One region of the Klebsiella sp. PL-2018 genome, then DNA from elsewhere that is predicted to be linked to it. Evidence: predicted binding sites of a transcription regulator. Region 1 holds the regulator's gene; each other region holds the start of a gene.
The links. Region 1 encodes CRP, which controls carbon source genes, mostly activating them, when cyclic AMP is high. Its sites were predicted from a motif close to ATGTGANNNNNNTCACAT; they were not measured.
Positions count from the first base shown of each region.

Region 1 (5,733 bases):
GTTATGTCTGCCAAACATCCGGTGATTGCCGTCACGGGCTCCAGCGGCGCGGGAACCACGACCACCAGCCTCGCTTTTCGCAAAATTTTCGCCCAGCTTAATCTGCACGCCGCCGAAGTTGAAGGCGATAGCTTTCACCGCTATACCCGTCCGGAAATGGACATGGCGATCCGTAAAGCACGCGATCAGGGCAAACATATCAGCTACTTTGGCCCCGAGGCTAACGACTTCGGCCTGCTGGAACACACGTTCGCCGAATATGGGCAAAGCGGCAAAGGCCAGTCGCGCAAATATTTACATACCTATGACGAGGCCGTGCCGTGGAATCAGGTTCCGGGGACCTTCACGCCCTGGCAGCCGCTGCCGGAACCGACTGACGTCCTGTTTTATGAAGGCCTGCACGGCGGCGTTGTGACGCCACAGCATAACGTAGCAAACCATGTCGACCTGCTGGTCGGCGTGGTGCCCATCGTCAATCTTGAGTGGATCCAGAAGCTTATCCGCGACACCAGCGAGCGCGGACACTCTCGTGAGGCGGTCATGGATTCCGTGGTCCGCTCGATGGAAGATTACATCAACTTTATCACCCCGCAGTTTTCACGCACCCACCTCAACTTTCAGCGCGTACCGACGGTGGATACGTCCAACCCGTTTGCGGCCAAAGCCATTCCTTCACTGGATGAAAGTTTTGTCGTTATCCATTTCCGTAATCTAAAAAATATCGATTTCCCCTGGCTACTGGCGATGCTGCAGGGCTCGTTTATTTCGCATATGAATACCCTGGTGGTACCGGGCGGGAAAATGGGGCTGGCGATGGAACTGATTATGGCGCCGCTGGTTGAGCGGCTGATGGAAGGCAGGAAAATCAGCGAGTAGCCAGAACCCCGGTGGCGCGATTGCCGGCCGGGGCGCATTCGGCTTACCCTTCGATCACTTCATAAGAGTGGGTAATGTTTACCGCTTTCTCAAGCATCAGCGCGACGGAACAATACTTTTCCGCCGACAGGTCGACCGCGCGAGACACGGCAGCGTCCTTCAGTTCTTTACCGGTCACGATAAAATGCAGATTGATATGGGTAAACAGACGCGGCGCCTCTTCGCGGCGCTCCGAGGTCAGCTTAACTTCGCAGTTGGTGACGTTCTGGCGGCCCTTCTGCAATATGGAAACCACATCAATCGCGCTGCATCCGCCTGCCGCCATCAGTACCATTTCCATTGGGCTAGGCGCTTTATCCCCGGAATTGCCGTCCATCAGAATCTGGTGACCAGAAGCCGACTCACCGATGAAGGTTAACCCTTCAACCCACTTCACTCGCGCTTGCATAAATTTAACTCCAGGGCTGTAATTTTCCTGACAGATTACGCGTACATAACAATTCTAGCAACGGAAGGCGACCTGGGTCATGCTGAAGCGAGACACCAGGAGACATGCGGCGAAAGCTATGCTAAAACAATCTGGATGCTACAGTAATACATTGATGTACTGCATGTATGCAGAGGACTTCACATTACAGGCTGCAGAAAAATTTCAGCCGGATTCCCAGGTATAGGGATTCAATACGATTGCATGCCCGGATGCCGTGTAGTGTCGGCACCCGGAGATAGCTTATAACAGAGGATAACCGCGCATGGTGCTTGGCAAACCGCAAACAGACCCTACCCTTGAATGGTTCTTGTCTCATTGCCACATTCATAAGTACCCATCAAAGAGCACGCTGATCCACCAGGGTGAGAAAGCAGAAACGTTGTACTACATCGTTAAAGGCTCCGTGGCTGTACTCATCAAGGATGAAGAAGGTAAAGAGATGATCCTCTCTTACCTTAATCAGGGCGATTTCATCGGTGAATTAGGCTTGTTTGAAGAAGGCCAGGAGCGTAGCGCTTGGGTACGTGCGAAAACCGCATGTGAAGTGGCCGAAATCTCCTACAAAAAGTTCCGTCAGCTGATCCAGGTTAACCCGGACATCCTGATGCGTCTCTCTTCGCAGATGGCTCGTCGTCTGCAGGTCACGTCTGAGAAAGTCGGCAACCTCGCCTTCCTTGACGTTACCGGTCGTATCGCTCAGACGCTGCTGAACCTGGCTAAACAGCCGGATGCGATGACCCACCCGGACGGTATGCAAATTAAAATTACCCGCCAGGAAATTGGTCAGATCGTCGGATGCTCCCGCGAGACCGTTGGCCGCATCCTGAAAATGCTGGAAGATCAAAACCTGATCTCCGCGCACGGTAAAACTATCGTCGTCTACGGTACCCGTTAAGTCGGTAAAACGGCGTATTGCCTAACAATACGCCGTTTTTGTTTTCCCCTCATGTGGCGCAGGCTGATTTACCACCCGGAAGTCAACTATGCACTGCGGCAAACGCTGGTGTTGTGTCTGCCGGTTGCGATTGGGCTTCTGCTCGGTCATCTCCAGCAGGGGCTGCTGTTTTCTCTAGTTCCCGCCTGCTGCAACGTTGCCGGGCTGGATACGCCGCATAAACGCTTCTTTAAACGCCTGATTATCGGCGGCAGCCTGTTTGCCGGCTGTAGCCTGATCGTTCAGCTCCTTCTGCAGCGAGACATCCCTTTGCCGCTGATCCTCACGGGTCTGGCGCTCATCCTCGGCGTCACCGCCGAAATCAGCTCCCTGCACGCTCGGCTGCTGCCCGCCTCGCTTATCGCGGCTATTTTTACCCTCAGTCTCGCTGGCAATATGCCGATCTGGGAGCCGCTGTTAATCTACGCCATGGGCACCTTATGGTATGGCGTGTTTAACTGGTTCTGGTTTTGGCTGTGGCGCGAACAGCCGCTGCGCGAATCATTAAGCCTGCTCTACCGGGAGCTGGCCAACTACTGCGAGGCCAAATACAGTCTGCTTACCCAGCATACGGACCCCGCCACATCGCTGCCGCCGCTGCTCAACCGCCAGCAGAAGGTGGTGGATCTGATTACCCAGTGCTATCAGCAGATGCATATGCTGGCGGCTAACCAGCGCAGCGATCACAAACGCCTGCTGCGCGCTTTCCAGGTTGGACTGGACCTTCAGGAACATATTTCCGTCAGTCTTCATCAGCCGGAAGAGGTGCAGAAACTGGTGGAGCGCAGCCACGCGGAAGCGGTGATTCGCTGGAACGCGCAAACCGTTGCCGCCCGCCTGCGGGAGCTGGCGGACGATCTCCTCTACCACCGTTATCCTCAGCGCTTTCAGATGGATAAACAGATCGGCGCGCTGGAAAAAATCGCCTGGCAGCATCCGGATAATCCGGTTGGCCAGTTCTGCGCCTGGCACTTCAGCCGCATTGCCAGGGTTCTGCGCACCCAGCGCCCGCTATACGCGCGTAACCTGATGGCGGATAAAACCCGCCGCCTGCCGCTGCTGCCCGCGTTGAAAAACTATCTGTCGCTTAAGTCGCCGGCGTTACGAAACGCGGCGCGTATCAGCGTGATGCTGAGCGTCGCCAGCCTGATGGGCAGCGCGCTGCATCTGCCTAAGCCCTACTGGATCCTGATGACCGTGCTGTTCGTGACGCAAAACGGCTACGGCGCAACCCGGGTACGTATCGTCCATCGGGCTGCCGGAACCATTGCGGGACTGGTCATTGCCGGGCTCACGCTGCACTTTCACGTTCCTGAAGGCTATACGCTGACCGCGATGCTGTTCATCACGCTGTTAAGCTATCTGATTATCCGCAAGCACTACGGCTGGGCGATGGTCGGGTTTACGGTGACGGCGGTGTACACTCTGCAGCTGCTCACCCTGAACGGCGAGCAGTTTATCATCGCCAGACTGATTGATACGCTGATTGGCTGTCTGATCGCCTTCGGCGGAATGGTCTGGCTATGGCCACAGTGGCAAAGCGGGCTGCTGCGCAAAAATGCCCACGATGCGCTGGAAGCCGATCAGGAAGCGATCAGGCTGATCCTCAGCGACGATCATCAGGCCCCGGCGCTGGCCTACCAGCGCATGCGCGTTAATCAGGCGCATAACGCGCTGTTTAACTCGCTGAATCAGGCGATGCAGGAACCCGGCTTTAACTCGCACTATCTGGAAGACATGAAGCTGTGGGTGACCCACAGCCAGTTTATTGTCGAGCATATTAACGCGATGACCACTCTGGCGCGCGAGCACAATATGCTGACGCCGGATCTGGCGCAGCGTTATCTGGAATCCTGCGAGATTGCGCTCCAGCGCTGCCAGCAGCGGCTGGATTCCGACGGGCCGGGCAGCGCGGGGGATGTGAACATTATGGAGGCGCAGGATGCGGAGGTTCCTCGCGGCCCGCTCAGTACGATGGAGCAGCATTTGCAGCGCATCCTCGGGCATCTGAACACCATGCACACCATTTCATCGGTGGCATGGCGTCAGCGTCCGCATCATGGCATCTGGCTGCGCGCCACTAAGCGCTAAGCACCCGCTCAACCGCCAGGGCAAAGCGCGCCATGCCTTCAGCAATATCGCTATCATCAATCACCAGCGACGGTACGAAGCGCATCACGTCCGGTCCGGCATTGAGCACCATGACGCCCGCCTCTGCGGCGGCGTAGAGGAAATTGCGCGCCTTCCCGTGATACTGCGGCTTCAGCTCGGCGCCGATAAGCAGACCCATGCCGCGAATATCGCTGAACAGATCGAACCGCGCGTCAATGCGCTGAAGGTGCTCAACAAACAGCTCGCGCTTCGCGGTGACGCCGTCCAGCACTTCCGGCGTGTTAATCAGATCGAAGGCCGCTCCGCCGACCGCGCAGGCCAGGGGGTTACCGCCGTAGGTTGAGCCGTGAGAACCGGCGTGGAAAGCGCTGGCGATATCATGGGTGGTCAGCATCGCGCTGATAGGGAAGCCGCCGCCAAGCGCCTTGGCGCTGGTCAGAATATCCGGCGTCACGCCGTAGTGCATATAGGCAAACAGCGAGCCTGTACGCCCCATACCGCACTGTACTTCATCAAACACCAGCAGTGCCTGGTGCTGGTCGCAGAGATCGCGCAATCCTTGCAGGAATTCCGGCGTCGCCGCCGTCACTCCGCCTTCACCCTGAATCGGCTCGACCACCACCGCGCAGGTATGATCGTCCATCACGGCTTTCACCGCGTGTAAATCGTTAAACGGCACGTGAACGATATCGGCCGGTTTCGGCCCAAACCCGTCGGAATATTTCGGCTGACCGCCGACCGAGACGGTGAAAAGCGAGCGACCGTGAAACGCATTATGGAAAGCGATGATTTTGGTTTTGTACGGGCTATGGCGGGTCACGGTGTAATGGCGAGCCAGCTTGAAAGCCGTTTCGTTAGCTTCCGTACCGGAGTTCATAAACACGACGCGATCGGCAAAAGTCGCATCCACCAGCTTCCGCCCGAGTCGCAGGGCCGGTTCGTTGGTAAAAACGTTGCTGGTATGCCACAGCTTTTCACCCTGCTCATGCAGTGCCGCCACCAGCGCCGGATGGCAATGACCGAGCGCGGTCACGGCAATCCCACCGGCGAAATCAACGTACTCTTTACCCTGCTGATCCCATACCCGGCTTCCCTTACCCTTCACCGGAATAAATTCTGCCGGTGCATAAATCGGCAAAATGACCTCATCGAATGTAGCGCGGGTGATTGCCGGTTGTTCAGTTGCCATGTGGTGCCCATCCTTTACGTTATGCAGCAATGATTATGATAATCTAATCACAAAATATGCATAAAAAATCAACTCATGGCAACTACAAATCACCGATTGAGGAAGTTTGCCAGCAGCTGGTGGCCCTGCTCG
Region 1 covers NZ_CP077673.1:5,388,522-5,394,254, forward strand. The annotation lists gene MKleb_RS25535 (phosphoribulokinase) at 4-876, shown strand; gene MKleb_RS25540 (OsmC family protein) at 920-1,324, opposite strand; gene crp (cAMP-activated global transcriptional regulator CRP) at 1,629-2,261, shown strand; gene MKleb_RS25550 (YccS/YhfK family putative transporter) at 2,313-4,391, shown strand; gene argD (bifunctional acetylornithine/succinyldiaminopimelate transaminase) at 4,381-5,601, opposite strand; gene pabA (aminodeoxychorismate synthase component 2) at 5,691-5,733, opposite strand, start outside.

Region 2 (5,733 bases), 860 kb from region 1:
CGTGCGGAATGGAAATCGGAAGCGGAGAGGTTAATCGCCACGTACAGATGCGGCTGCCGCGCCAGAAACTCGCCCAGGTCGGAAAATACCTCATCGATGACATAGTCGGTGACCTGGGCGATCATCCCTTCATTTTCCGCCATCGGAATGAACTCCGCCGGACTCATCACCGGCCCATCAAAGCCTGGCCAGCGCAATAATGCTTCGGTACCGACGCAGCGGTTATTTTTAATATCGATAACCGGTTGATAGTGAAGGCACAGCTGACGACGGTTTAACGCGCGCTGCAGCATCTTCCGCGGAGAGTGGTACTGCTGACGGGTGCGCGACCACACCAGCAGGAGCAATACGCTGCAAATCAGCCCCAGCGGTAGCGTCAGGGTCACCTGATTATAAAAATTCTGATAATAGCTGACGCGCGAAGTGGACATAATGACGGCTATCGGGCGAACGGTGGAATGGGCGATGGTATAAACGCGGCCATCCTGGTGAAATAAAGACGCTTCAGCGCGAATCAGGCGATGCAGCTCATCGGGGTCGGCATTCTTGCTGACGGAAAAAAACTGGTGGGTTTTGGTATCAAAAACGCCCCAGGCGAGGTCGCGGTCGCTGGTGATCAACGCGCTGTATGAGAGCGGATTAACCACCACCACATAGTTGCCGCGCTGCATATAGTTCATCGCATAGCCAGGGTAGAAAGGGGTCTCGCGGTAGTAGTAAATCGCGACATCCGGCTTTTTGGTATAGGTTGCGGCCGGAATTTGCCACCCCGTCTGGCGGCGAACCGAAGTGGAGCAGAAGAAATGGGTGCCGTTGGCGTAGATTAAATCGTCGATATAGAGCAGGCCGCGAACAATACCGAGCAAATATTGCTGATGCTGTGGTGAACATATCGCTCCCTGATACAAGCGGGCTTTATCGCGCGCTTCGTCGGCTTCACGAATCACCATCTCCGTTTTTTGCAGCGCCAGTCGAGAAAAAAGCCTCAGCTGATCGGCGGTTTCCGCTTTGGCGCGAATTTGCGCAAACCACAACGCCAGCAGCACCGGCAGCAGAATGACCAGCACGATGCCAAATATTCTCAACGCCTTATGCGGCGCGCTATGATTCATTTCCGCTTTTTATCCATGCGATACGCCTTAATCAAGGTGAACAGCCCCGATGACTCTGCTTACTGTGATATGAACGGAGCATCTCAGCAACCCACGCTTTGACGTAAAAACCTCATGACGATGAATTATGAATAATACTGGCTTATAGGACCACTGGAGAAACATTCTCAACATAATGAGATTAGCTCCACTATGTCATTCGGTTTATCCGTATAATTAGCCAGAATAAGTAATAAAATCCGCAGAACATAAACCTTATTAAAAAACCAAAACCGCCGATAATCCCTTATAATCAGCCTTCACATTGCAAGAAAGCCCCGCGCCCTCCTTATTAACCCTGCTATTTACATGGCTAATAAGCGCAAGAAAACACCATTTTTGGCTGGTGAATAAAAGAACAAGTGTGATATAGTTCACATTAGCTGATGAAACAAAAACGTTGTTTCATTACGATCTTGTTTGCCTGAAGATAGCCAGAGCGCCGTTCCATCGTCAGTCTCATCCGGTTGTCAAAGGCTCCCAAATTTCGTTGAGGATAGGTTGATGGCTTCCATTACTACCAGTGTCGTGCTTTTGCGCTGGCCACTCGTGAGCGCAGTGCTGATGTTTCTGGCCAGCTCGTTGAACATTCAGCTACGTAAAAGCGATTATGCCGGTTTAGCGGTGATTTGTAGCTGTATGGGCCTGGCCGCAGCCTGCTGGTTCGCCACCGGTCTGTTAGGCATTACGCTGCTGGACGTGGCGAAAATCTGGGGCAATATCAAGGACGTGATGATTGAAGTCATGAGCCAGACTCCGCCAGAATGGCCGATGATGATGACCTGATGTCGGCCCACCTTATCCGGGCGCCGATGTCGCTGACCGGACCACCAGACGGCGGTGAACCGGTTGCCCGGACAGGTGCACAGCACCGCCACCCGCGATTTCCCCCTCTGCGACAGCCTAAACCCATCACCGATATACACCGCAGCGATGACACCATTATGGTCTGGTTATAACGCTTCCGCTGGCCGACGGACGACTGCCCAATAGCCCGCGTGGAAAGTTGTTCGGGCAGCGTTTTATTGCGCAGTGCGCCTGGTAAGAACAGGCGTTTGCCGTCGTGGCGGTAGATTGATACGGACAAGAAGGCCGCTCCCGCAGTTTCTCCCACTGGGCTTCATCGTATCGCGTGATGTTATAAACCTTTACCGCATGATATTGCTCGTTAATTAACACGCTGGACGAGTAGAGCTTCATCGACTCTCCCGGCAGTAATAAAATGTCGGCTTCATACCAAAGAATAAACTTTAAAAACCGCAGGCTGGAAATCGAAGAAAAAGCCACGCCGGAATACGGGCAGACAAGCGTATTATGAATAGTCCATTTCATTTTTTATCCTTGCTGGCATTGCTGATAAATGACTCTATATAGTGATAGCATCCATGATAGCTAACCGCAAGGTTATCGATTAATAATGTGATATCAGACAATACTCAATACCACCCGTACTCAATAAGGCTTACCTTAAATATAGCATTCTAATAATGAATGGTTAACCATAATAGCCAGAAGCGCGCCCCGCAGGAATATACATAAATAAGAATATACTGACAATTAATTACAGGCTACCCACAGCGGTAGCCTGCGGTACTATTTTTAGCATTTACCACAAAGAACCGAGCTCTCCTTCAAATAATAAGCAGCAGGATTACCAGGTTTTACCAATATTAAACTGGAACTGCTCGGCTTTATCACCATCGTATTTTTTAAAGGGTTCAGCCCAGGAGAACACCAGCGGGCCCAGTGGCGACATCCACTGCACCGCAATCCCGGCAGACATCCGGATATGCGACGGATCGCCATAGTCCGGGATCCCGGCCGCCAGCGTCTGGCCGGTATTTTGCCAGGAGGTGCTCCATACCGTACCGGCGTCGAGGAATAGCGACGTTCGCAGGCTGTCGGCATATTTGTCATTCACAAACGGCGTCGGCACAATAAACTCGCTGTTCAGCACCGCCATCGCGTTACCGCCAACCGCATCGGATGATGAGTCCAGCGGACAGGTGCTGTAGCTGCTTTCAGAACCATTACAACGATAATAAGCCGCTTTTGGGCCAATCGTATTCGACGAAAAACCGCGAACCGACGACGATCCGCCGGCATAAAAGTTATCGTAAAACGGCACCGATTTGCCGTTCAGCCCATCGGCATAGCCCGCGCGCAGGTGCTCCATCCATACCCAGCTTTTGCTCTCGGCCAGCGGCATATATTGGGTGGTATCGAAAGTCACTTTGTAATAGCTGTTATCCGAACCGGGTACGGTGACCTTGGCGGTCAGGCTGCTTTTATTCCCAGCCCGCGGGAAGAAACCGCGATCGAGGTTGTTATAGCTCCAGCCAACGCTGGCAAAATAGTCATTGGCGCTATAGGTCGCACCGCTGTCGCCGTCTTTGGTGACGACGTCAGGATAGATGCCCCGTGAGTTAAGATAGCTCCAGGTGGTGAGCTCCGGCTCCATATTGGTCAGGCGGTTATGGACATAGTCCAGGCCAAGGTTGAGGGCGTTATTCTCGCTAATCGGGAATCCCAGCGTACTGCCAACGCCGTAGCTTTGCTGGTTGTAGCTTCCGGAATCGGCATCCGAGGCGTCGTAGCTGTTGTAGAAAATTTTGCCGCCGAGGCTGACGCCATCCACGGTGAAGTAAGGGTTCGTCGCTCCCAGCTCAATATAGGACTGGTAGCTGTTGCGCGTGCCGTTGAAGCTGACGCTATTGCCGGTCCCCAGCCAGTTATCCTGAGTGACGCCGAGCTGGTAGCTCACGCCGCTGTCGGTACCAAAGCCCAGACCAACGTTAAAGGAGCCGGTATTGCGCTCCTTCACCTTATAGACCACGTCCACCTGATCCTGGCTACCGCTTACCGGAACGATCTGCTTGTCGACGGTTTCAAAAAATCCGGTACGATCCAGCCGCGTTTTCCCCTGCTCGACTTTCTCGTCATTCAGCCACGCGCCTTCCATCTGGCGCATTTCGCGACGCAGCACCGCATCGCGGGAAGTATCGTTACCCTCAAAGCGAATCTGACGAACCGAATAACGGCGTCCGGCATTGACGTTAATATGCAAAACGACGCTTTTTTTCGTCTCATCAATATCCGGCGCGGTATTAACCTGCGGCCAGGCATAGCCGTATTTTCCCAGCAGCGTCTTAATGCTGTTCTCAGCCGCCGTGATTTCCGCGCCGCTGTACCATTTCCCCGCTAAAGGCTTCACCAGCGCTTCAATTTCCTGGTTATGCTGCGCCATATCGCCGGTCACGACCGTACTGGCCACGTTATAACGATCGCCTTCGGTAAGATTGATCGTGATATACAGCGATTTTTTATCCGGAGTAATACTGACCTGACTGGAGTTAATGGTAAAACGCGCGTAGCCGCGATCGAGATAATAGCTACGGATGGTCTCAAGATCCGCCGCCATTTTTTGCTTTTGGTATTTCTTATCGCCAATCACGTTCCACCACGGAACGCTGTCGCGAAGCTGCAGCTGGTCCAGCAATGTTTCTGCGCTAAAGGCCTGGTTGCCAATAATATTAATTTGCGCAATTTTTGCCGATACCCCCTCCTGAAAGACAAAGGTTAAATCAACGCGATTACGCGGTAGCGGCGTGACGACAGCATGGACCTGAGCGCTATATTTCCCGACGCTGTAATAGAAATCCTGGAGCCCCTTTTCTATTTCCGTGAGCGCATTGCGATCCAGCGCGCTGCCTTCTTCAATACCGCTGGCGGCCAGATTCTCTTTGAGAGCATCATCCTTAACGGATTTATTCCCGGAAAAGCTGATTTTAGCGATGGTTGGCCGCTCTGTGACCTGCACCACCAGCGTGCTGCCATCGCGCAGGATCTGCACGTTCTCAAAGTTGCCGCTGGCGTACAGGGCGCGGACCGAATCACTGATATCCTCGTTAGAAACCTCTTCTCCCGTATGAACAGGCATGCTCAGTAGCGCAGCGCCAACGGTAACGCGCTGTAGCCCTTCGAAACGAATGTCATCTACCGTATAGGCGGTTGATGCGTAAAGCGTTAAAGGGGAAATCAATAGACCGGCGATGAGACTCGTTTTTTTTAGCATGGAGGTGTCGTCTAAAAGATATTTGGCAATAGCAGATACCTGCTGGGAATAATGCAGTTCATTGCGCCAGACAGATTCTGACGCCGTTTTAAATAACCTGAACGAGGCGCAGAATTGCACGCAATTATGACGAGAAAATGGAGAAAAAATGGATATATGAGAATGGTGAAAAAATTATTTTCTAATGGAACTTTCCTTCTCCCACCCAGTCAGATAAGCATTTCCTGACAACATTAAAATTCAACATCTTTTGTTTTTTAATTAAAAAAACAAAAAGCCCCCTTTCTCATTGATTGAAAGGGGGAAAAAGATCTTGTTAGGAATGATGCTCTCTGGGATAAACCAGGAACAGCCACAAACTAACCTATAACCCCGTAGATAAAATGAAGAGACAGTGAATAAATTATGCAGCCAGATTGCCATTATAATGAAATGAGTAGATATCATGCCACGAAATGAAATTCAGCGTTCAGTGCTTAGCGAGCTGGTGCAATGGATAAAAAACAA
Region 2 covers NZ_CP077673.1:418,132-423,864, reverse strand. The annotation lists gene MKleb_RS01945 (EAL domain-containing protein) at 1-1,112, opposite strand, end outside; gene MKleb_RS01940 (YjcB family protein) at 1,656-1,937, shown strand; gene iraM (anti-adapter protein IraM) at 2,094-2,483, opposite strand; gene bamA (outer membrane protein assembly factor BamA) at 2,803-5,226, opposite strand; gene MKleb_RS01925 (helix-turn-helix transcriptional regulator) at 5,672-5,733, shown strand, end outside.
Region 2: MKleb_RS01940 (YjcB family protein) is a predicted target of CRP. The motif match lies at 1,514-1,531, and genes of this name have one in related genera.

Region 3 (5,733 bases), 1.4 Mb from region 1:
GTTTTGGTGCCTGCCAGCAGGTCGACATAGCGGCGGACTTCGCTGGCCACCCCGGAGAGCGTCTGCACGAAATTGAGTGCGGTACGTTCGCCGGTGAGCAGGATCCGCGAAGGGCCTTCCAGCTCGAATAGCGGCTGATTGGCTTTTACCGCGTCGCCATCGGCAACGTGCCAGGTGAAGTTAACGTCGTCGCCCGCAAGCTGAATAAAGACTTCTTCTACCCAACGTTTACCGCAAAACACGCCGTCTTCACGGGTGATGACGACGGCATGCGAGCGCGCATCCTGCGGCAATAATTGCGCGCTAATATCGTTGTTCGCATCCACTTCACCGCCTAAATCTTCCCGCAGGGATTGAGAGACGGCATCGGTAATATCAAGATTAATACGCTCCAGCAGCGCGTCACGGCGGCGGTCGGGATTGTAGCGACGAGGCGTCATGATAAAGCTCCAGATAGATAAGATTCAGAAGTGGGAAACATGCTAACCTGAACGACGTTTCTGTACCACATCCGCGTCCTTTCGTCGGCGGCGCCAGCGTGAAGTTTTGGCGTTAGCCAGCCGAGCGAGCGTGGGTATGATGCCGGGGATTGTTTGGTCACGGTGCCGCGAATGCATAAGCTAGTAAAAGGAGACTCAACATGCAGTTGAACGGGGGATGGCTGGAAGAGGCGCGTCGGGTTCCTTCGCCGCACCACGATAGCCGCCCGGATAATGAAACCCCCTCTTTGCTGGTGGTGCATAATATAAGCCTGCCGCCCGGCGAATTTGGCGGGCCATGGATTGATGCCCTGTTCAGCGGTACGCTCGATCCCCATGCCCATCCTTTCTTTGCTGAAATCGCGCATCTTCGCGTTTCGGCACACTGTCTGATTCGCCGCGACGGTGAAATCGTGCAGTATGTGCCTTTCGACCAGCGCGCCTGGCACGCGGGGGTTTCCAGCTATCACGGGCGCGAGCGCTGTAATGATTTTTCGATAGGCATTGAGCTGGAAGGGACCGACGAGCTGGCCTATACCGACGCGCAGTATCAGCAGCTGGTTGCCGTTACCCGTCAGCTTATCTCGCGCTATCCGGCGATAGCTGACAATATCACCGGCCATAGCGATATTGCGCCAGTGCGTAAAACGGATCCCGGCCCGGCTTTTGACTGGGTCAAATTTCGCGGTCTGTTAACCCCGTCGTCAGAATAAGGAGATGCCATGACGTTGTTCACTACGCTGTTAGTCCTCATTGCCGAGCGTTTGTTTAAGCTGGGCGAGCACTGGCAGCTCGATCACCGGCTGGAAGTGCTGTTTCGCCGGGTAAAGCATTATTCCCTGCTCACCACCCTACTGATGACGGTCGCGGCGGCGGCGGTCGTGTTTATTATTCAGCGTCTGCTGCAGGGGCAGCTGTTTAACATTCCTCTGCTGGTGTTCTGGATCCTGCTGGGCCTGCTGTGCATCGGCGCGGGCAAAGTCCGTCTGCACTATCACGCCTACCTGAAGGCGGCGGCGCGCGATGATAGCCGCGCCTGCGACGCCATGGCCAGCGAGCTCACCCTGATCCACGGCGTGCCGCCCGGCTGCGACCAGCGTGAATATCTGAGCGAGCTGCAAAACGCGCTGCTGTGGATTAACTACCGCTACTATCTCGCTCCGCTGTTCTGGTTCGTTGTCGGCGGGCCGTGGGGACCGTTAACCCTGATTGCCTACTGTACGCTGCGGGCCTGGCAGACCTGGCTGGCGCGTTATCAGACGCCGCGTCATCGCTTACAGTCGGGTATTGACGGCATTCTGCACGTGGTCGACTGGGTTCCGGTACGTCTGGTCGGCGTGGTGTACGCGCTGGTTGGGCACGGGGAAAAGGCTTTGCCTGCGTGGTTTGCCTCGCTGGGCGACCGCCACTCTTCGCAGTATCAGGTGCTGACGCGCCTGGCGCAGTATTCGCTGGCGCGCGAGCCGCACGTGGATAAAGTGGCGACGCCGAAGGCGGCGGTCTCCATGGCGAAAAAAACATCGCTGGTGGTGGTGGTGATTATGGCGCTGCTGACGATTTACGGTACGCTGATCTAAGCACCTGCCCGCTGGCGGGCAGGTTTCGCTTTTAATCCGTATCTGCTGCCGGGATGCCAAAATCAGGCATCCCGTTTTCCTGCCAGCGAATCCGCTTCAGGCGGGTATGGCGATTCGGATCGTACAGCGGGTCGCCTTCGATTTCGGTGTAGTTGCGCGCGTGGTACACCAGCACATCTTCTCCCTCCGGCGTCTGCGTAAAGCTATTGTGGCCGGGCCCATACTGACGATTCTCATAGCTGGTACGGAACACCGGCTGCGGCGCTTTATACCAGTTTTCCGGCCGCAGCGGGTCGGCGTTAACGTCTATCCACAATAAGCCCATGCAGTAGTTTTCGTCGGTGGCGCTGGCGGAGTAGCTGACGAACAGCTTGTCGCCGTGGAACAGGACCGCCGGGCCTTCGTTCACCAGAAAACCCCGGCACTCCCAGTCAAACTCGGGTTGACTCAGCCTGACCGGCTGACCTTTTAGCGTCCACGGATTTGCCAGTTCAGCCAGATAGAGGTTGGTATTGCCCTTAATTTCAGGATCTTTTTGCGCCCACAGGTACCACCGTTTACCCTGATGGCGGAAGGTGGTGGCATCCAGCGCAAAGGTATCAAGCGGCGTTTTAATCTGGCCTTTTTCCTGCCATTTACCGGTTAACGGGTCGCTGTCCGCGCATTCGAGCGCGAACATGCGGTGCTGGAACATGCCCTGCGCATCCAGATCGTGGGTGTGGCTGGCGGCAAAGTAGATATACCATTTGCCGTCAATCTCATGCAGCTCCGGGGCCCATATGAGCTGGCTCATCGGGCCGCTGTCCGGTTTACGCCAGACGACCACCGGCTGCGCGTGGCGTAAACCTTCAAGGGTTGCTGAGCGGCGGATTTCCAGACGGTCATACTCCGGCACCGAGGCAATAAAGTAGTAGCTATCCTGATGGCGCAGAATATACGGGTCCGCGCGTTGTTCAATAAATGGATTCGGCCAGTTTTTCATTACGCTTTCCTTACCTGTTCGCCGGTTTTCAGTTCCTGATAGTCGTTGAGCTCGCTGTAGTTGATCCGGCGTTTCTCGAGGTCGGACTGAATTAGCCGCATAAATTCGCGGTTTACCTTCAGCATACGCACCACCCCGGCGGTAATCAGATAGCCGATGCCGGGGATAACGCTGAATAACAATACGATACCGTTAATCGCGGAGGCGCTTTGCTGCTTCGCAGCGGCATCGTAACCGTACCAGGAGAGCAGGAAGCCAACCATCGCGCCGGCGATGGCCAGACCGACCTTCAGGAAGAACAGGTTGCCTGAGAAGCTGATGCCGGTGATGCGTTTGCCGGTCTTCCATTCGCCGTAGTCATCCACGTCGGCCATCAGCGACCAGTGCAGCGGCGAGGGGATCTGATGCAGAATGTTCAGCAGGAAATAGAGCACCATAATCATCATGGTGGCGTGCGGGTCGAAGAAGTAGAAGGCGCAGGAGAAAATCGCCAGCACGATGTTGGTCCAGAAAAACACCTGCAGTTTGCACCAGCGGTCGGTCAGGACTTTAGCCAGCATACTGCCGATCATCATGCCGACTACCCCGAGGCTGATAAACAGCGTGGCGAAGTGGGTGCTTTGCTGCATCACCCAGGTGACGTAGTACATGGTGGCGGCCATGCGAATAAAGCCCGGACAAACGTTGCACAGCGTTAGCAGCAGGATGCGAACCCACTGGTCGTTTTTCCAGACGTCTTTCAGATCTTTTTTCAGCTCGTCGTTGGTCTGGACGGCGGGTTTTACGCGCTCACGAACGGTGGCAAAGCAGAACAGGAACATGCACATACCGATAATCGCCAGCACGGTCATCGCCATCTGATAGCCTTTGGCTTTATCCTCACCGCCGAACCAGTCCGCCATCGGCAGCAGCGTCAGGGAGAGCAGGAGCGTGGCGATACCGACCATCACGAAGCGATAGGACTGGCAGGCCACGCGTTCCTTCGGGTCATTCGTAATCACGCTACCCAAGGAGCAGTAGGGGATGTTGATCGCGGTGTAGGTCAGCGAGAGCAGGAAGTAGGTGACGAAAGCATAGATAACCTTGCTATTGTACGACCACTCCGGGGTGGTAAACATCAGCACGCTGAACAGCGCGTACGGGAAGGCAATCCACAGTAGCCATGGGCGAAAGCGCCCGTATTTACTGCGGGTACGGTCGGCCATCGCCCCCATGATCGGATCGGTGACGGCATCAATAACGCGTACGGAAAGCAGCAAAACGCCCACCAGCGCCGGCGCGAGACCAAAAATATCCGTATAAAAATAGTTAACAAACAACATGATGGCGCCGAATATGATATTGCATCCGGCATCACCCATCCCGTAGCCTATTTTTTCTTTAACTGAAAGCTTATTGCCATTCATCGCAGCGATCTCCCCGTGGCGGTATGGAGAGAATTATTAGCCGGGTAATGGACTAATGCGTTGCAGGATAGGGTTAACGATATGGATAAATCGGTTATCAGGGGGAAAGTGTGAAGCAGATAACAATGCGCCGTGTCCGCCCAGCGGCGGGCGGACACAGCTTGTGGAGATACAGGATTATGCTTTAATGGCGCTGGCGGTTTTCTGTTTAAACAGGTAGCCGACGCCGAGAACGGCAATCCATACCGGGATAAGGTAGACGGAAATCGCCATGCCAGGGGTCATCAGCATGATCACCAGCACTCCCGCCATAAACAGCAGGCAGATCCAGTTGCCCAGCGGATAAAGCAGCGCCGGGAAGCGGGTGACCACGCCCTGCTGCTGCTTAGCGCGACGGAACTTCATGTGCGCCAGGCTAATCATCGCCCAGTTGATCACCAGGGCTGAAACCACCAGCGCCATCAGCAGACCAAACGCGGATTCCGGCGCGAAGTAGTTAATCAGTACGCACAGCGCGGTGACCACCGCGGAGACGAGAATGGTGTTAACCGGCACGCCGCGTTTATCGACGCTCATCAGCGCTTTTGGCGCGTTACCCTGCTGGGCCAGACCGAACAGCATCCGACTGTTGCAGTATACGCAGCTGTTGTAAACGGAGAGCGCCGCGGTTAATACCACAATATTCAGCGCATTCGCGACGAAGGTATCGCCCAGTTCGTGGAAAATCAGGACGAACGGGCTGGTATCGGCGGTTACGCGGCTCCACGGCAGCAGCGAAAGCAGAACGGCCAGCGAGCCCACATAGAAAATCAGGATGCGGTAGATGACCTGGTTGGTGGCCTTCGGAATGCTCTGCTCCGGGTTATCCGCTTCGGCTGCGGTAATACCGACCAGCTCCAGCCCGCCGAAAGAGAACATAATAATCGCCATCATCATTACCAGCCCGGTGAAGCCGTGCGGCAGGAAACCGCCCTGCTCCCACAGGTTGCGTACGGTGGCCTGCGGGCCGCCGTTGCCGCTGAACAGCAGCCAGCCGCCGAACAGGATCATCGCCACGACGGCGACGACTTTGATGATCGCGAACCAGAACTCCATCTCGCCGAACACCTTGACGTTCGTCAGGTTGATGGCGTTGATAGCGATAAAGAAAACGGCCGCAGAAACCCAGGTAGGGATTTCCGGCCACCAGAACTGGACGTATTTCCCGACCGCGGTCAGCTCGGCCATCGCGACCAGCACGTAAAGCACCCAGTAGTTCCAGCCGGAAGCGAAGCCTGCAAAGCCGCCCC
Region 3 covers NZ_CP077673.1:990,175-995,907, forward strand. The annotation lists gene nadC (carboxylating nicotinate-nucleotide diphosphorylase) at 1-440, opposite strand, end outside; gene ampD (1,6-anhydro-N-acetylmuramyl-L-alanine amidase AmpD) at 641-1,192, shown strand; gene ampE (beta-lactamase regulator AmpE) at 1,202-2,056, shown strand; gene MKleb_RS04645 (glycoside hydrolase family 43 protein) at 2,088-3,038, opposite strand; gene MKleb_RS04650 (glycoside-pentoside-hexuronide (GPH):cation symporter) at 3,038-4,444, opposite strand; gene aroP (aromatic amino acid transporter AroP) at 4,622-5,733, opposite strand, start outside.
Region 3: MKleb_RS04650 (glycoside-pentoside-hexuronide (GPH):cation symporter) is a predicted target of CRP. The motif match lies at 4,553-4,570, and genes of this name have one in related genera.

Region 4 (5,733 bases), 2.7 Mb from region 1:
CTGCAACAGCGCACGGGAAACCACCGTCTTGCCGACAGCGGTGTCAGTACCTGTTATGAAGAAACGCTTAAACATCACTAACCCCACAGTTATGTTGATGAAATATACGGGAGAGAAATAATCAACTGTGGAAAAAGTCTACGCGATGCTGCCGGAAGCCAGCTTGAGATAGCGCAATTTTTGGTGTGAATATGAAAAAATGTTAACCCTGTAACAGTCGTATCAGCAGCGATCCGTTATAGAGGGCATCCTTTACCAGGGCCGCGCCAGCCATCGTTCCCCGGTTAGAAAACTGGGTGCTTTCCACGGCAATATGTCGGCTATAGGCTGGTAACGATTGTTGTCGAATACAATCAGATATTGCCGGAAACAGGATATCCGCGGCGAGATTGAAGGGAGAGCCGATAAGGATTTTCTGCGGGTTAAAGAGGTTAACCATAATCGCCAGAATCCGTCCAACGTGGTTCCCGACGCCGCTGATAATGTCCCGCGCCAGTAAATCCCCCTGCAGCGCGGCCTGACATAGCCATTCAACGCTCAGCGGCTGCTGATGCAGCATTGAGCTCATCGACTTCGCCATGCGGATCTGCGCCAGTTCCAGCACGCTCTCCACGCTGGCAATGGTTTCCAGACAGCCATGGTTACCGCAATAGCAGCGTTTACCATACGGATCGACCTGGGTGTGGCCGATTTCGACCAGACTGCTGCTGCCCGCGTGCAGCAGACGACCGTCGGTGATCACGCCCGCGCCAACGTTATGGTCGATCACCACCTGAATCACATCTCGCGCTCCCCGGGAGGCGCCAAACAGCGATTCGGCCATGGTCCAGGCGCTGATATCGTGCTGAATGTAAACCGATACGCCGGTATGATTGGCTAAGATTTCGCCCAGCGGCATGTCCTTAACGTCTTCATAAAACGGCATCCGGTGGATGATACCGTGCTCGGTATCGATGATCCCCGGCATGGTGACGGCGATGGCGGTTAAACGCTCCAGCTTCTTTTGGTGACGAATAAAGAACTGGTCAACCTGATCGAGCAGCCGGCTCGCGAAGGGCTGAACGTGCTGTAACGCCAGTTCCAGCTGCTCTTCCACCACCAGCGCGCTGCTTAAATCCCGTAGCGCGAGGTGGATCTCGCCGCGGCTGATGCGGATAGAGAGGTAGTGCCAGGCTTCGGTTTCAACCATCAAGCCAACGGCAGGCCTTCCCCGGCTCCCTGGCTCCTGGATTTCCGTCTCCTGGACCAGATGCGCTTCCAGCATTTCGCGGACGATTTTGGTGATGCTGGCAGGGGCCAGCTGCGCGAAGCGCGAGAGGTCGATGCGCGACACCGGGCCAAGCTGATCAATCAGGCGATAAACCGCGCCCGCGTTGGTCTGCTTAATTTGATCGATATGGCCTGGCTGACTGTCCGCTACCACCGTTGACTCCCTTTATTTTCGCGCTTCGAAATAAACTGATGGCTATGGTGAAGCACTTCAACGGTACTCGTCAAATTTTTGCTTAGCCTTGTGATTTACCGCACATTTTTAGCCGTTATTTGTCCTAAATGTCTCATGTGGCGCTGGCAAGCAGCGATTCACGAAAACGCCGGGCCGCTTGCCCCTGTTCGTGATGCTTCGACCACACCAGCCACATTTCCGACACCGCGTCCTGCTCTTCGATCGGCAGCCAGCACATTTCCAACAGCTGGACCCGCCTGAAGGACGCCGGTAAAATCGACACGCCAAGCCCGGCGGCCACCAGGCCGATAATCGTCATTGCCTCCCCCACCTCTTGGGTGATGGCTGGCGTCAGGTCGTAGCGGCGCATCAAGCCCAGAATGTCGTCATACAGCCCGGTACCCACATGGGGATCGAAAAACACGAACGGCTCCCGCGCCAGTTCCCGCAGGCTTACGCGCGGCTTGCTGGCCAGCGGATGATCGCGGGGCACCATCGCCAGCAGCGGTTCGCGCAGCACTCTTTCCCAGACCAGGGTATCCGGCAGCTGGGTATTACGCATCAGTCCCAGATCCAGCGCGCCTTCGTTCAGCGGCACAATCTGCTCGCGCGTGTTGGTTTCCCGCGTCTGAATATGTACATCGGGATAGCGGCGGCGAAAGGTCGACAGCGTGTCGGAAACCGCCTTGATAAAGGGGGCCGATGAGGTAAATCCAATGCGCAGCTCGCCGGTTTCGCCGTGGTGAAGCCGAGCCGCGCGCGCGGCAGCATCATCGACCTGCGAGAGGATCTGCCGGCTATCGGCGAGAAACTGCCTCCCGGCTTCGGTCAGGCTGACGCTGCGATTAGTACGAGCAAACAGACGCGCGCCAATTTGCTGTTCAAGGATTTGAATCTGCTGGCTAAGCGGCGGCTGAGAGATATTTAACCGCGCCGCCGCATGGCCAAAATGGAGCTCTTCCGCCACGGCAATAAAATAGCGCAGATGGCGCAGTTCAATATTCATATTTAAAACGTCTTATTTGAGATTATTAATATATTAGACAGAATATTTACATTTTCATACCCTGAATAAGTGGCCATTGCAGTCACTTAACTCTCTGTATATCAGCAAGGATTTTTCCGTGAGTCGTACAACTACCGTTGACACCGCCCCGGCAAACGACGTCAGCGACATCATCGCTCCTCAGCCAAACCAGTTTATCAAACGCGGTACTCCGCAATTTATTCGCGTCACTCTCGCCCTCTTTTCTGCCGGACTGGCGACGTTCGCGCTGCTTTATTGCGTCCAGCCGATCCTCCCGGTCCTCTCCAGTGAATTCGGCGTCTCGCCGGCCAGCAGCAGTATCTCGCTGTCGATTTCCACGGCGATGCTGGCGGTCGGCCTGCTGTTTACCGGTCCGCTGTCCGACGCTATTGGCCGCAAACAGGTGATGGTTACCGCGCTGGTGCTGGCCTCCTGCTGCTCACTGCTGTCGACGATGATGTCCAGTTGGCATGGGATCCTGATGATGCGCGCCCTGATCGGCCTGTCGCTGAGCGGCGTGGCGGCGGTCGGCATGACCTATCTGAGCGAAGAGATTCACCCCAGCGTGGTGGCGTTCTCAATGGGTCTTTATATCAGCGGAAACTCCATTGGCGGCATGAGCGGCCGTCTGCTGACGGGGGTATTTACCGATTTCTTCGGCTGGCGGATAGCGCTGGCGGTCATTAGCGGCTTCGCGCTGGCGGCCGCGCTGATGTTCTGGCGCATCCTGCCGGAATCGCGCCACTTCCGTCCAACCTCGCTGCGGCCAAAATCGCTGCTGATCAACTTCCGCCTGCACTGGCGCGATCGCGGGCTGCCGCTGCTGTTTCTTGAGGGTTTCTTGTTAATGGGGTCATTCGTGACGCTGTTTAACTATATCGGTTACCGCCTGATGCTTTCGCCGTGGTCCCTCAGCCAGGCGGTCGTTGGCCTGCTATCGGTGGCCTATTTGACCGGTACCTGGAGTTCGCCGAAAGCCGGGGCCATGACCGTTCGCTACGGTCGCGGCCCGGTGCTGCTGTTCTCGACTGCGGTGATGCTCGGTGGCCTGCTGCTGACCCTGTTCTCGTCGCTGTGGCTGATTTTTATCGGCATGCTGCTGTTTTCCGCGGGTTTCTTCGCGGCCCACTCGGTGGCCAGCAGCTGGATTGGCCCGCGCGCGCGTCGTGCCCGCGGCCAGGCGTCATCGCTCTATTTATTCAGCTACTATCTGGGTTCCAGCATGGCGGGGACGTTAGGCGGCGTATTCTGGCATAACTACGGCTGGAACGGCGTAGGTGGGTTTATCGCGCTGATGCTGCTGGCGGCGCTGCTCACCGGCGCGTGTTTACACAAGCGACTGAAATAACGCAGATTAACGTGGCCTGAAACGGGCCACGCTCTTCACCACATCCCCAGTACCGACGACATTCCCAACAGTTCTCTAACGGCATCGACGGAAAGCAGTGCTATAAACAGCCAGGTAAACGGATTCATAATCCACCTCGCATCGGCGGCCTGTGCCTGCATTAAGTTTAGCCGTAGTTCAGAGAAAGCGTCTGCTACTTTACGCACATCTGGATTATTTCGAGCCAAACATAAAATACGCAATCGATTAATCACTACATTATGCTGATGCTTGCGTCGAGCGGGCGAGCCGACGCTGTGGGCAATTTCCCATTAACGTCGGGGTGATTTATGTCGAAAGCGCCCGCATCCCTCGACCCCATCGGCGGATCGCGATAGTGTAGGCCCACGAAAAAGCTTTTGTTCACTTGCCACCGTCAGAGTGTAAACATGACCGAAAATAAAAATTATCATCAGCTTACCCGCACCTTCCAGCGACTCTCCCGCTTCTCGCATCTTTCCGCCATCGCCGGCTGGGATATGTTCGCCATGATGCCCCCCGGCGGCAGCGCGGCCCGCGGCGAAGCGCTGGCCGAGCTTGGCGTTTTGCAGCATCAGATCCTGACCGATAAAAAAGTGGGTGAATGGCTGCAGAATGCGCTTCAGGAAGAGCTAAATGATGTGGAACAGGCCAACCTGCGCGAAATGACCCGCCAGTACGAACAGGCGGCGCTGCTGCCGGAAAGCCTGGTGGAAGCGAAATCGCTGGCGGGTAGCCGCTGCGAGCACGCCTGGCGCAGTCAGCGTCCGGCGAACGACTGGCAGGGTTTTGCCGAGATCCTGCGTGACGTCGTCAAACTGAGTCGCGAAGAGGCGCAGATTCGGGCTGCGGCAAAAGGCGGCTCCCGCTACGACGCGCTGCTGGATATTTTTGAACCCGATATGACCAGCGCCCGTCTTGACGTACTGTTCGCGGACCTGAAATCCTGGCTTCCCTCGCTGCTGGAGAAGGTGGTTGAAAAGCAGTCGCAAACGCCGCTCATCGAACCTCAAGGGCCGTTTCCGATTGCCGACCAGCGCGAGCTGGGGCTGGAGGCGATGCGCGTGCTGGGATTTGATTTTGACGGCGGACGCCTGGATATCAGCGCCCACCCGTTCTGTGGCGGCGTGCCCCAGGACGTCCGTATCACCACGCGCTACAACGAAAACGACCTGCTCAGCGCGCTGTTTGGCGTCATTCACGAAACCGGCCACGCGCGCTATGAACAAAACCTGCCGCGCAACTGGCTCGATCAGCCCATTGCCCTCGCCCGCTCCACGGCGATCCATGAATCGCAAAGCCTGTTTTTCGAGATGCAGCTTGGCCGTAGCGACGCCTTCCTGCAGCGCCTGCTGCCAACGGTACGCCAGTACTTTGGTGAACAGCCGGCCTTTAGCCACGAAAACTTCATCGCATGGAATCAGCGCGTCAAGCCAGGCTTTATCCGCGTCGACGCTGACGAAGTGAGCTATCCGGCACACGTTATTCTGCGCTACGAAATTGAACGCGCGCTGATTGATGGCGATATTGAGGTCGAGGATATTCCGGCGCTGTGGGATGAAAAAATGCAGCACTGGCTGGGACTTTCCACCCTCGGCAACTATCGCGACGGCTGTATGCAGGATATCCACTGGACCGACGGCGGTTTTGGCTATTTCCCTTCCTACACGCTTGGCGCGATGTACGCCGCTCAGCTGATGGCTTCCGCCAGACGGGCGCTGCCGCAGCTGGAAAGCGATATCGCCAACGGTAACTTCAGCGCCCTGTTTGACTGGCTGCGGCAAAATATCTGGCAGCACGGTAGCCGTTTTACCACCTCGCAGCTGATTCAGCATGCAACCGGAGAAGACCTTAACAGCGACTATTTCCGCCAGCACCTTACCTCGCGTTATCTGT
Region 4 covers NZ_CP077673.1:2,678,863-2,684,595, reverse strand. The annotation lists gene bioD (dethiobiotin synthase) at 1-75, opposite strand, end outside; gene mlc (sugar metabolism global transcriptional regulator Mlc) at 203-1,423, opposite strand; gene MKleb_RS12415 (LysR family transcriptional regulator) at 1,557-2,450, opposite strand; gene MKleb_RS12410 (MFS transporter) at 2,569-3,819, shown strand; gene MKleb_RS12405 (KPN_01571 family protein) at 3,855-3,947, opposite strand; gene MKleb_RS12400 (carboxypeptidase M32) at 4,248-5,733, shown strand, end outside.
Region 4: mlc (sugar metabolism global transcriptional regulator Mlc) is a predicted target of CRP. The motif match lies at 1,512-1,529, and genes of this name have one in related genera.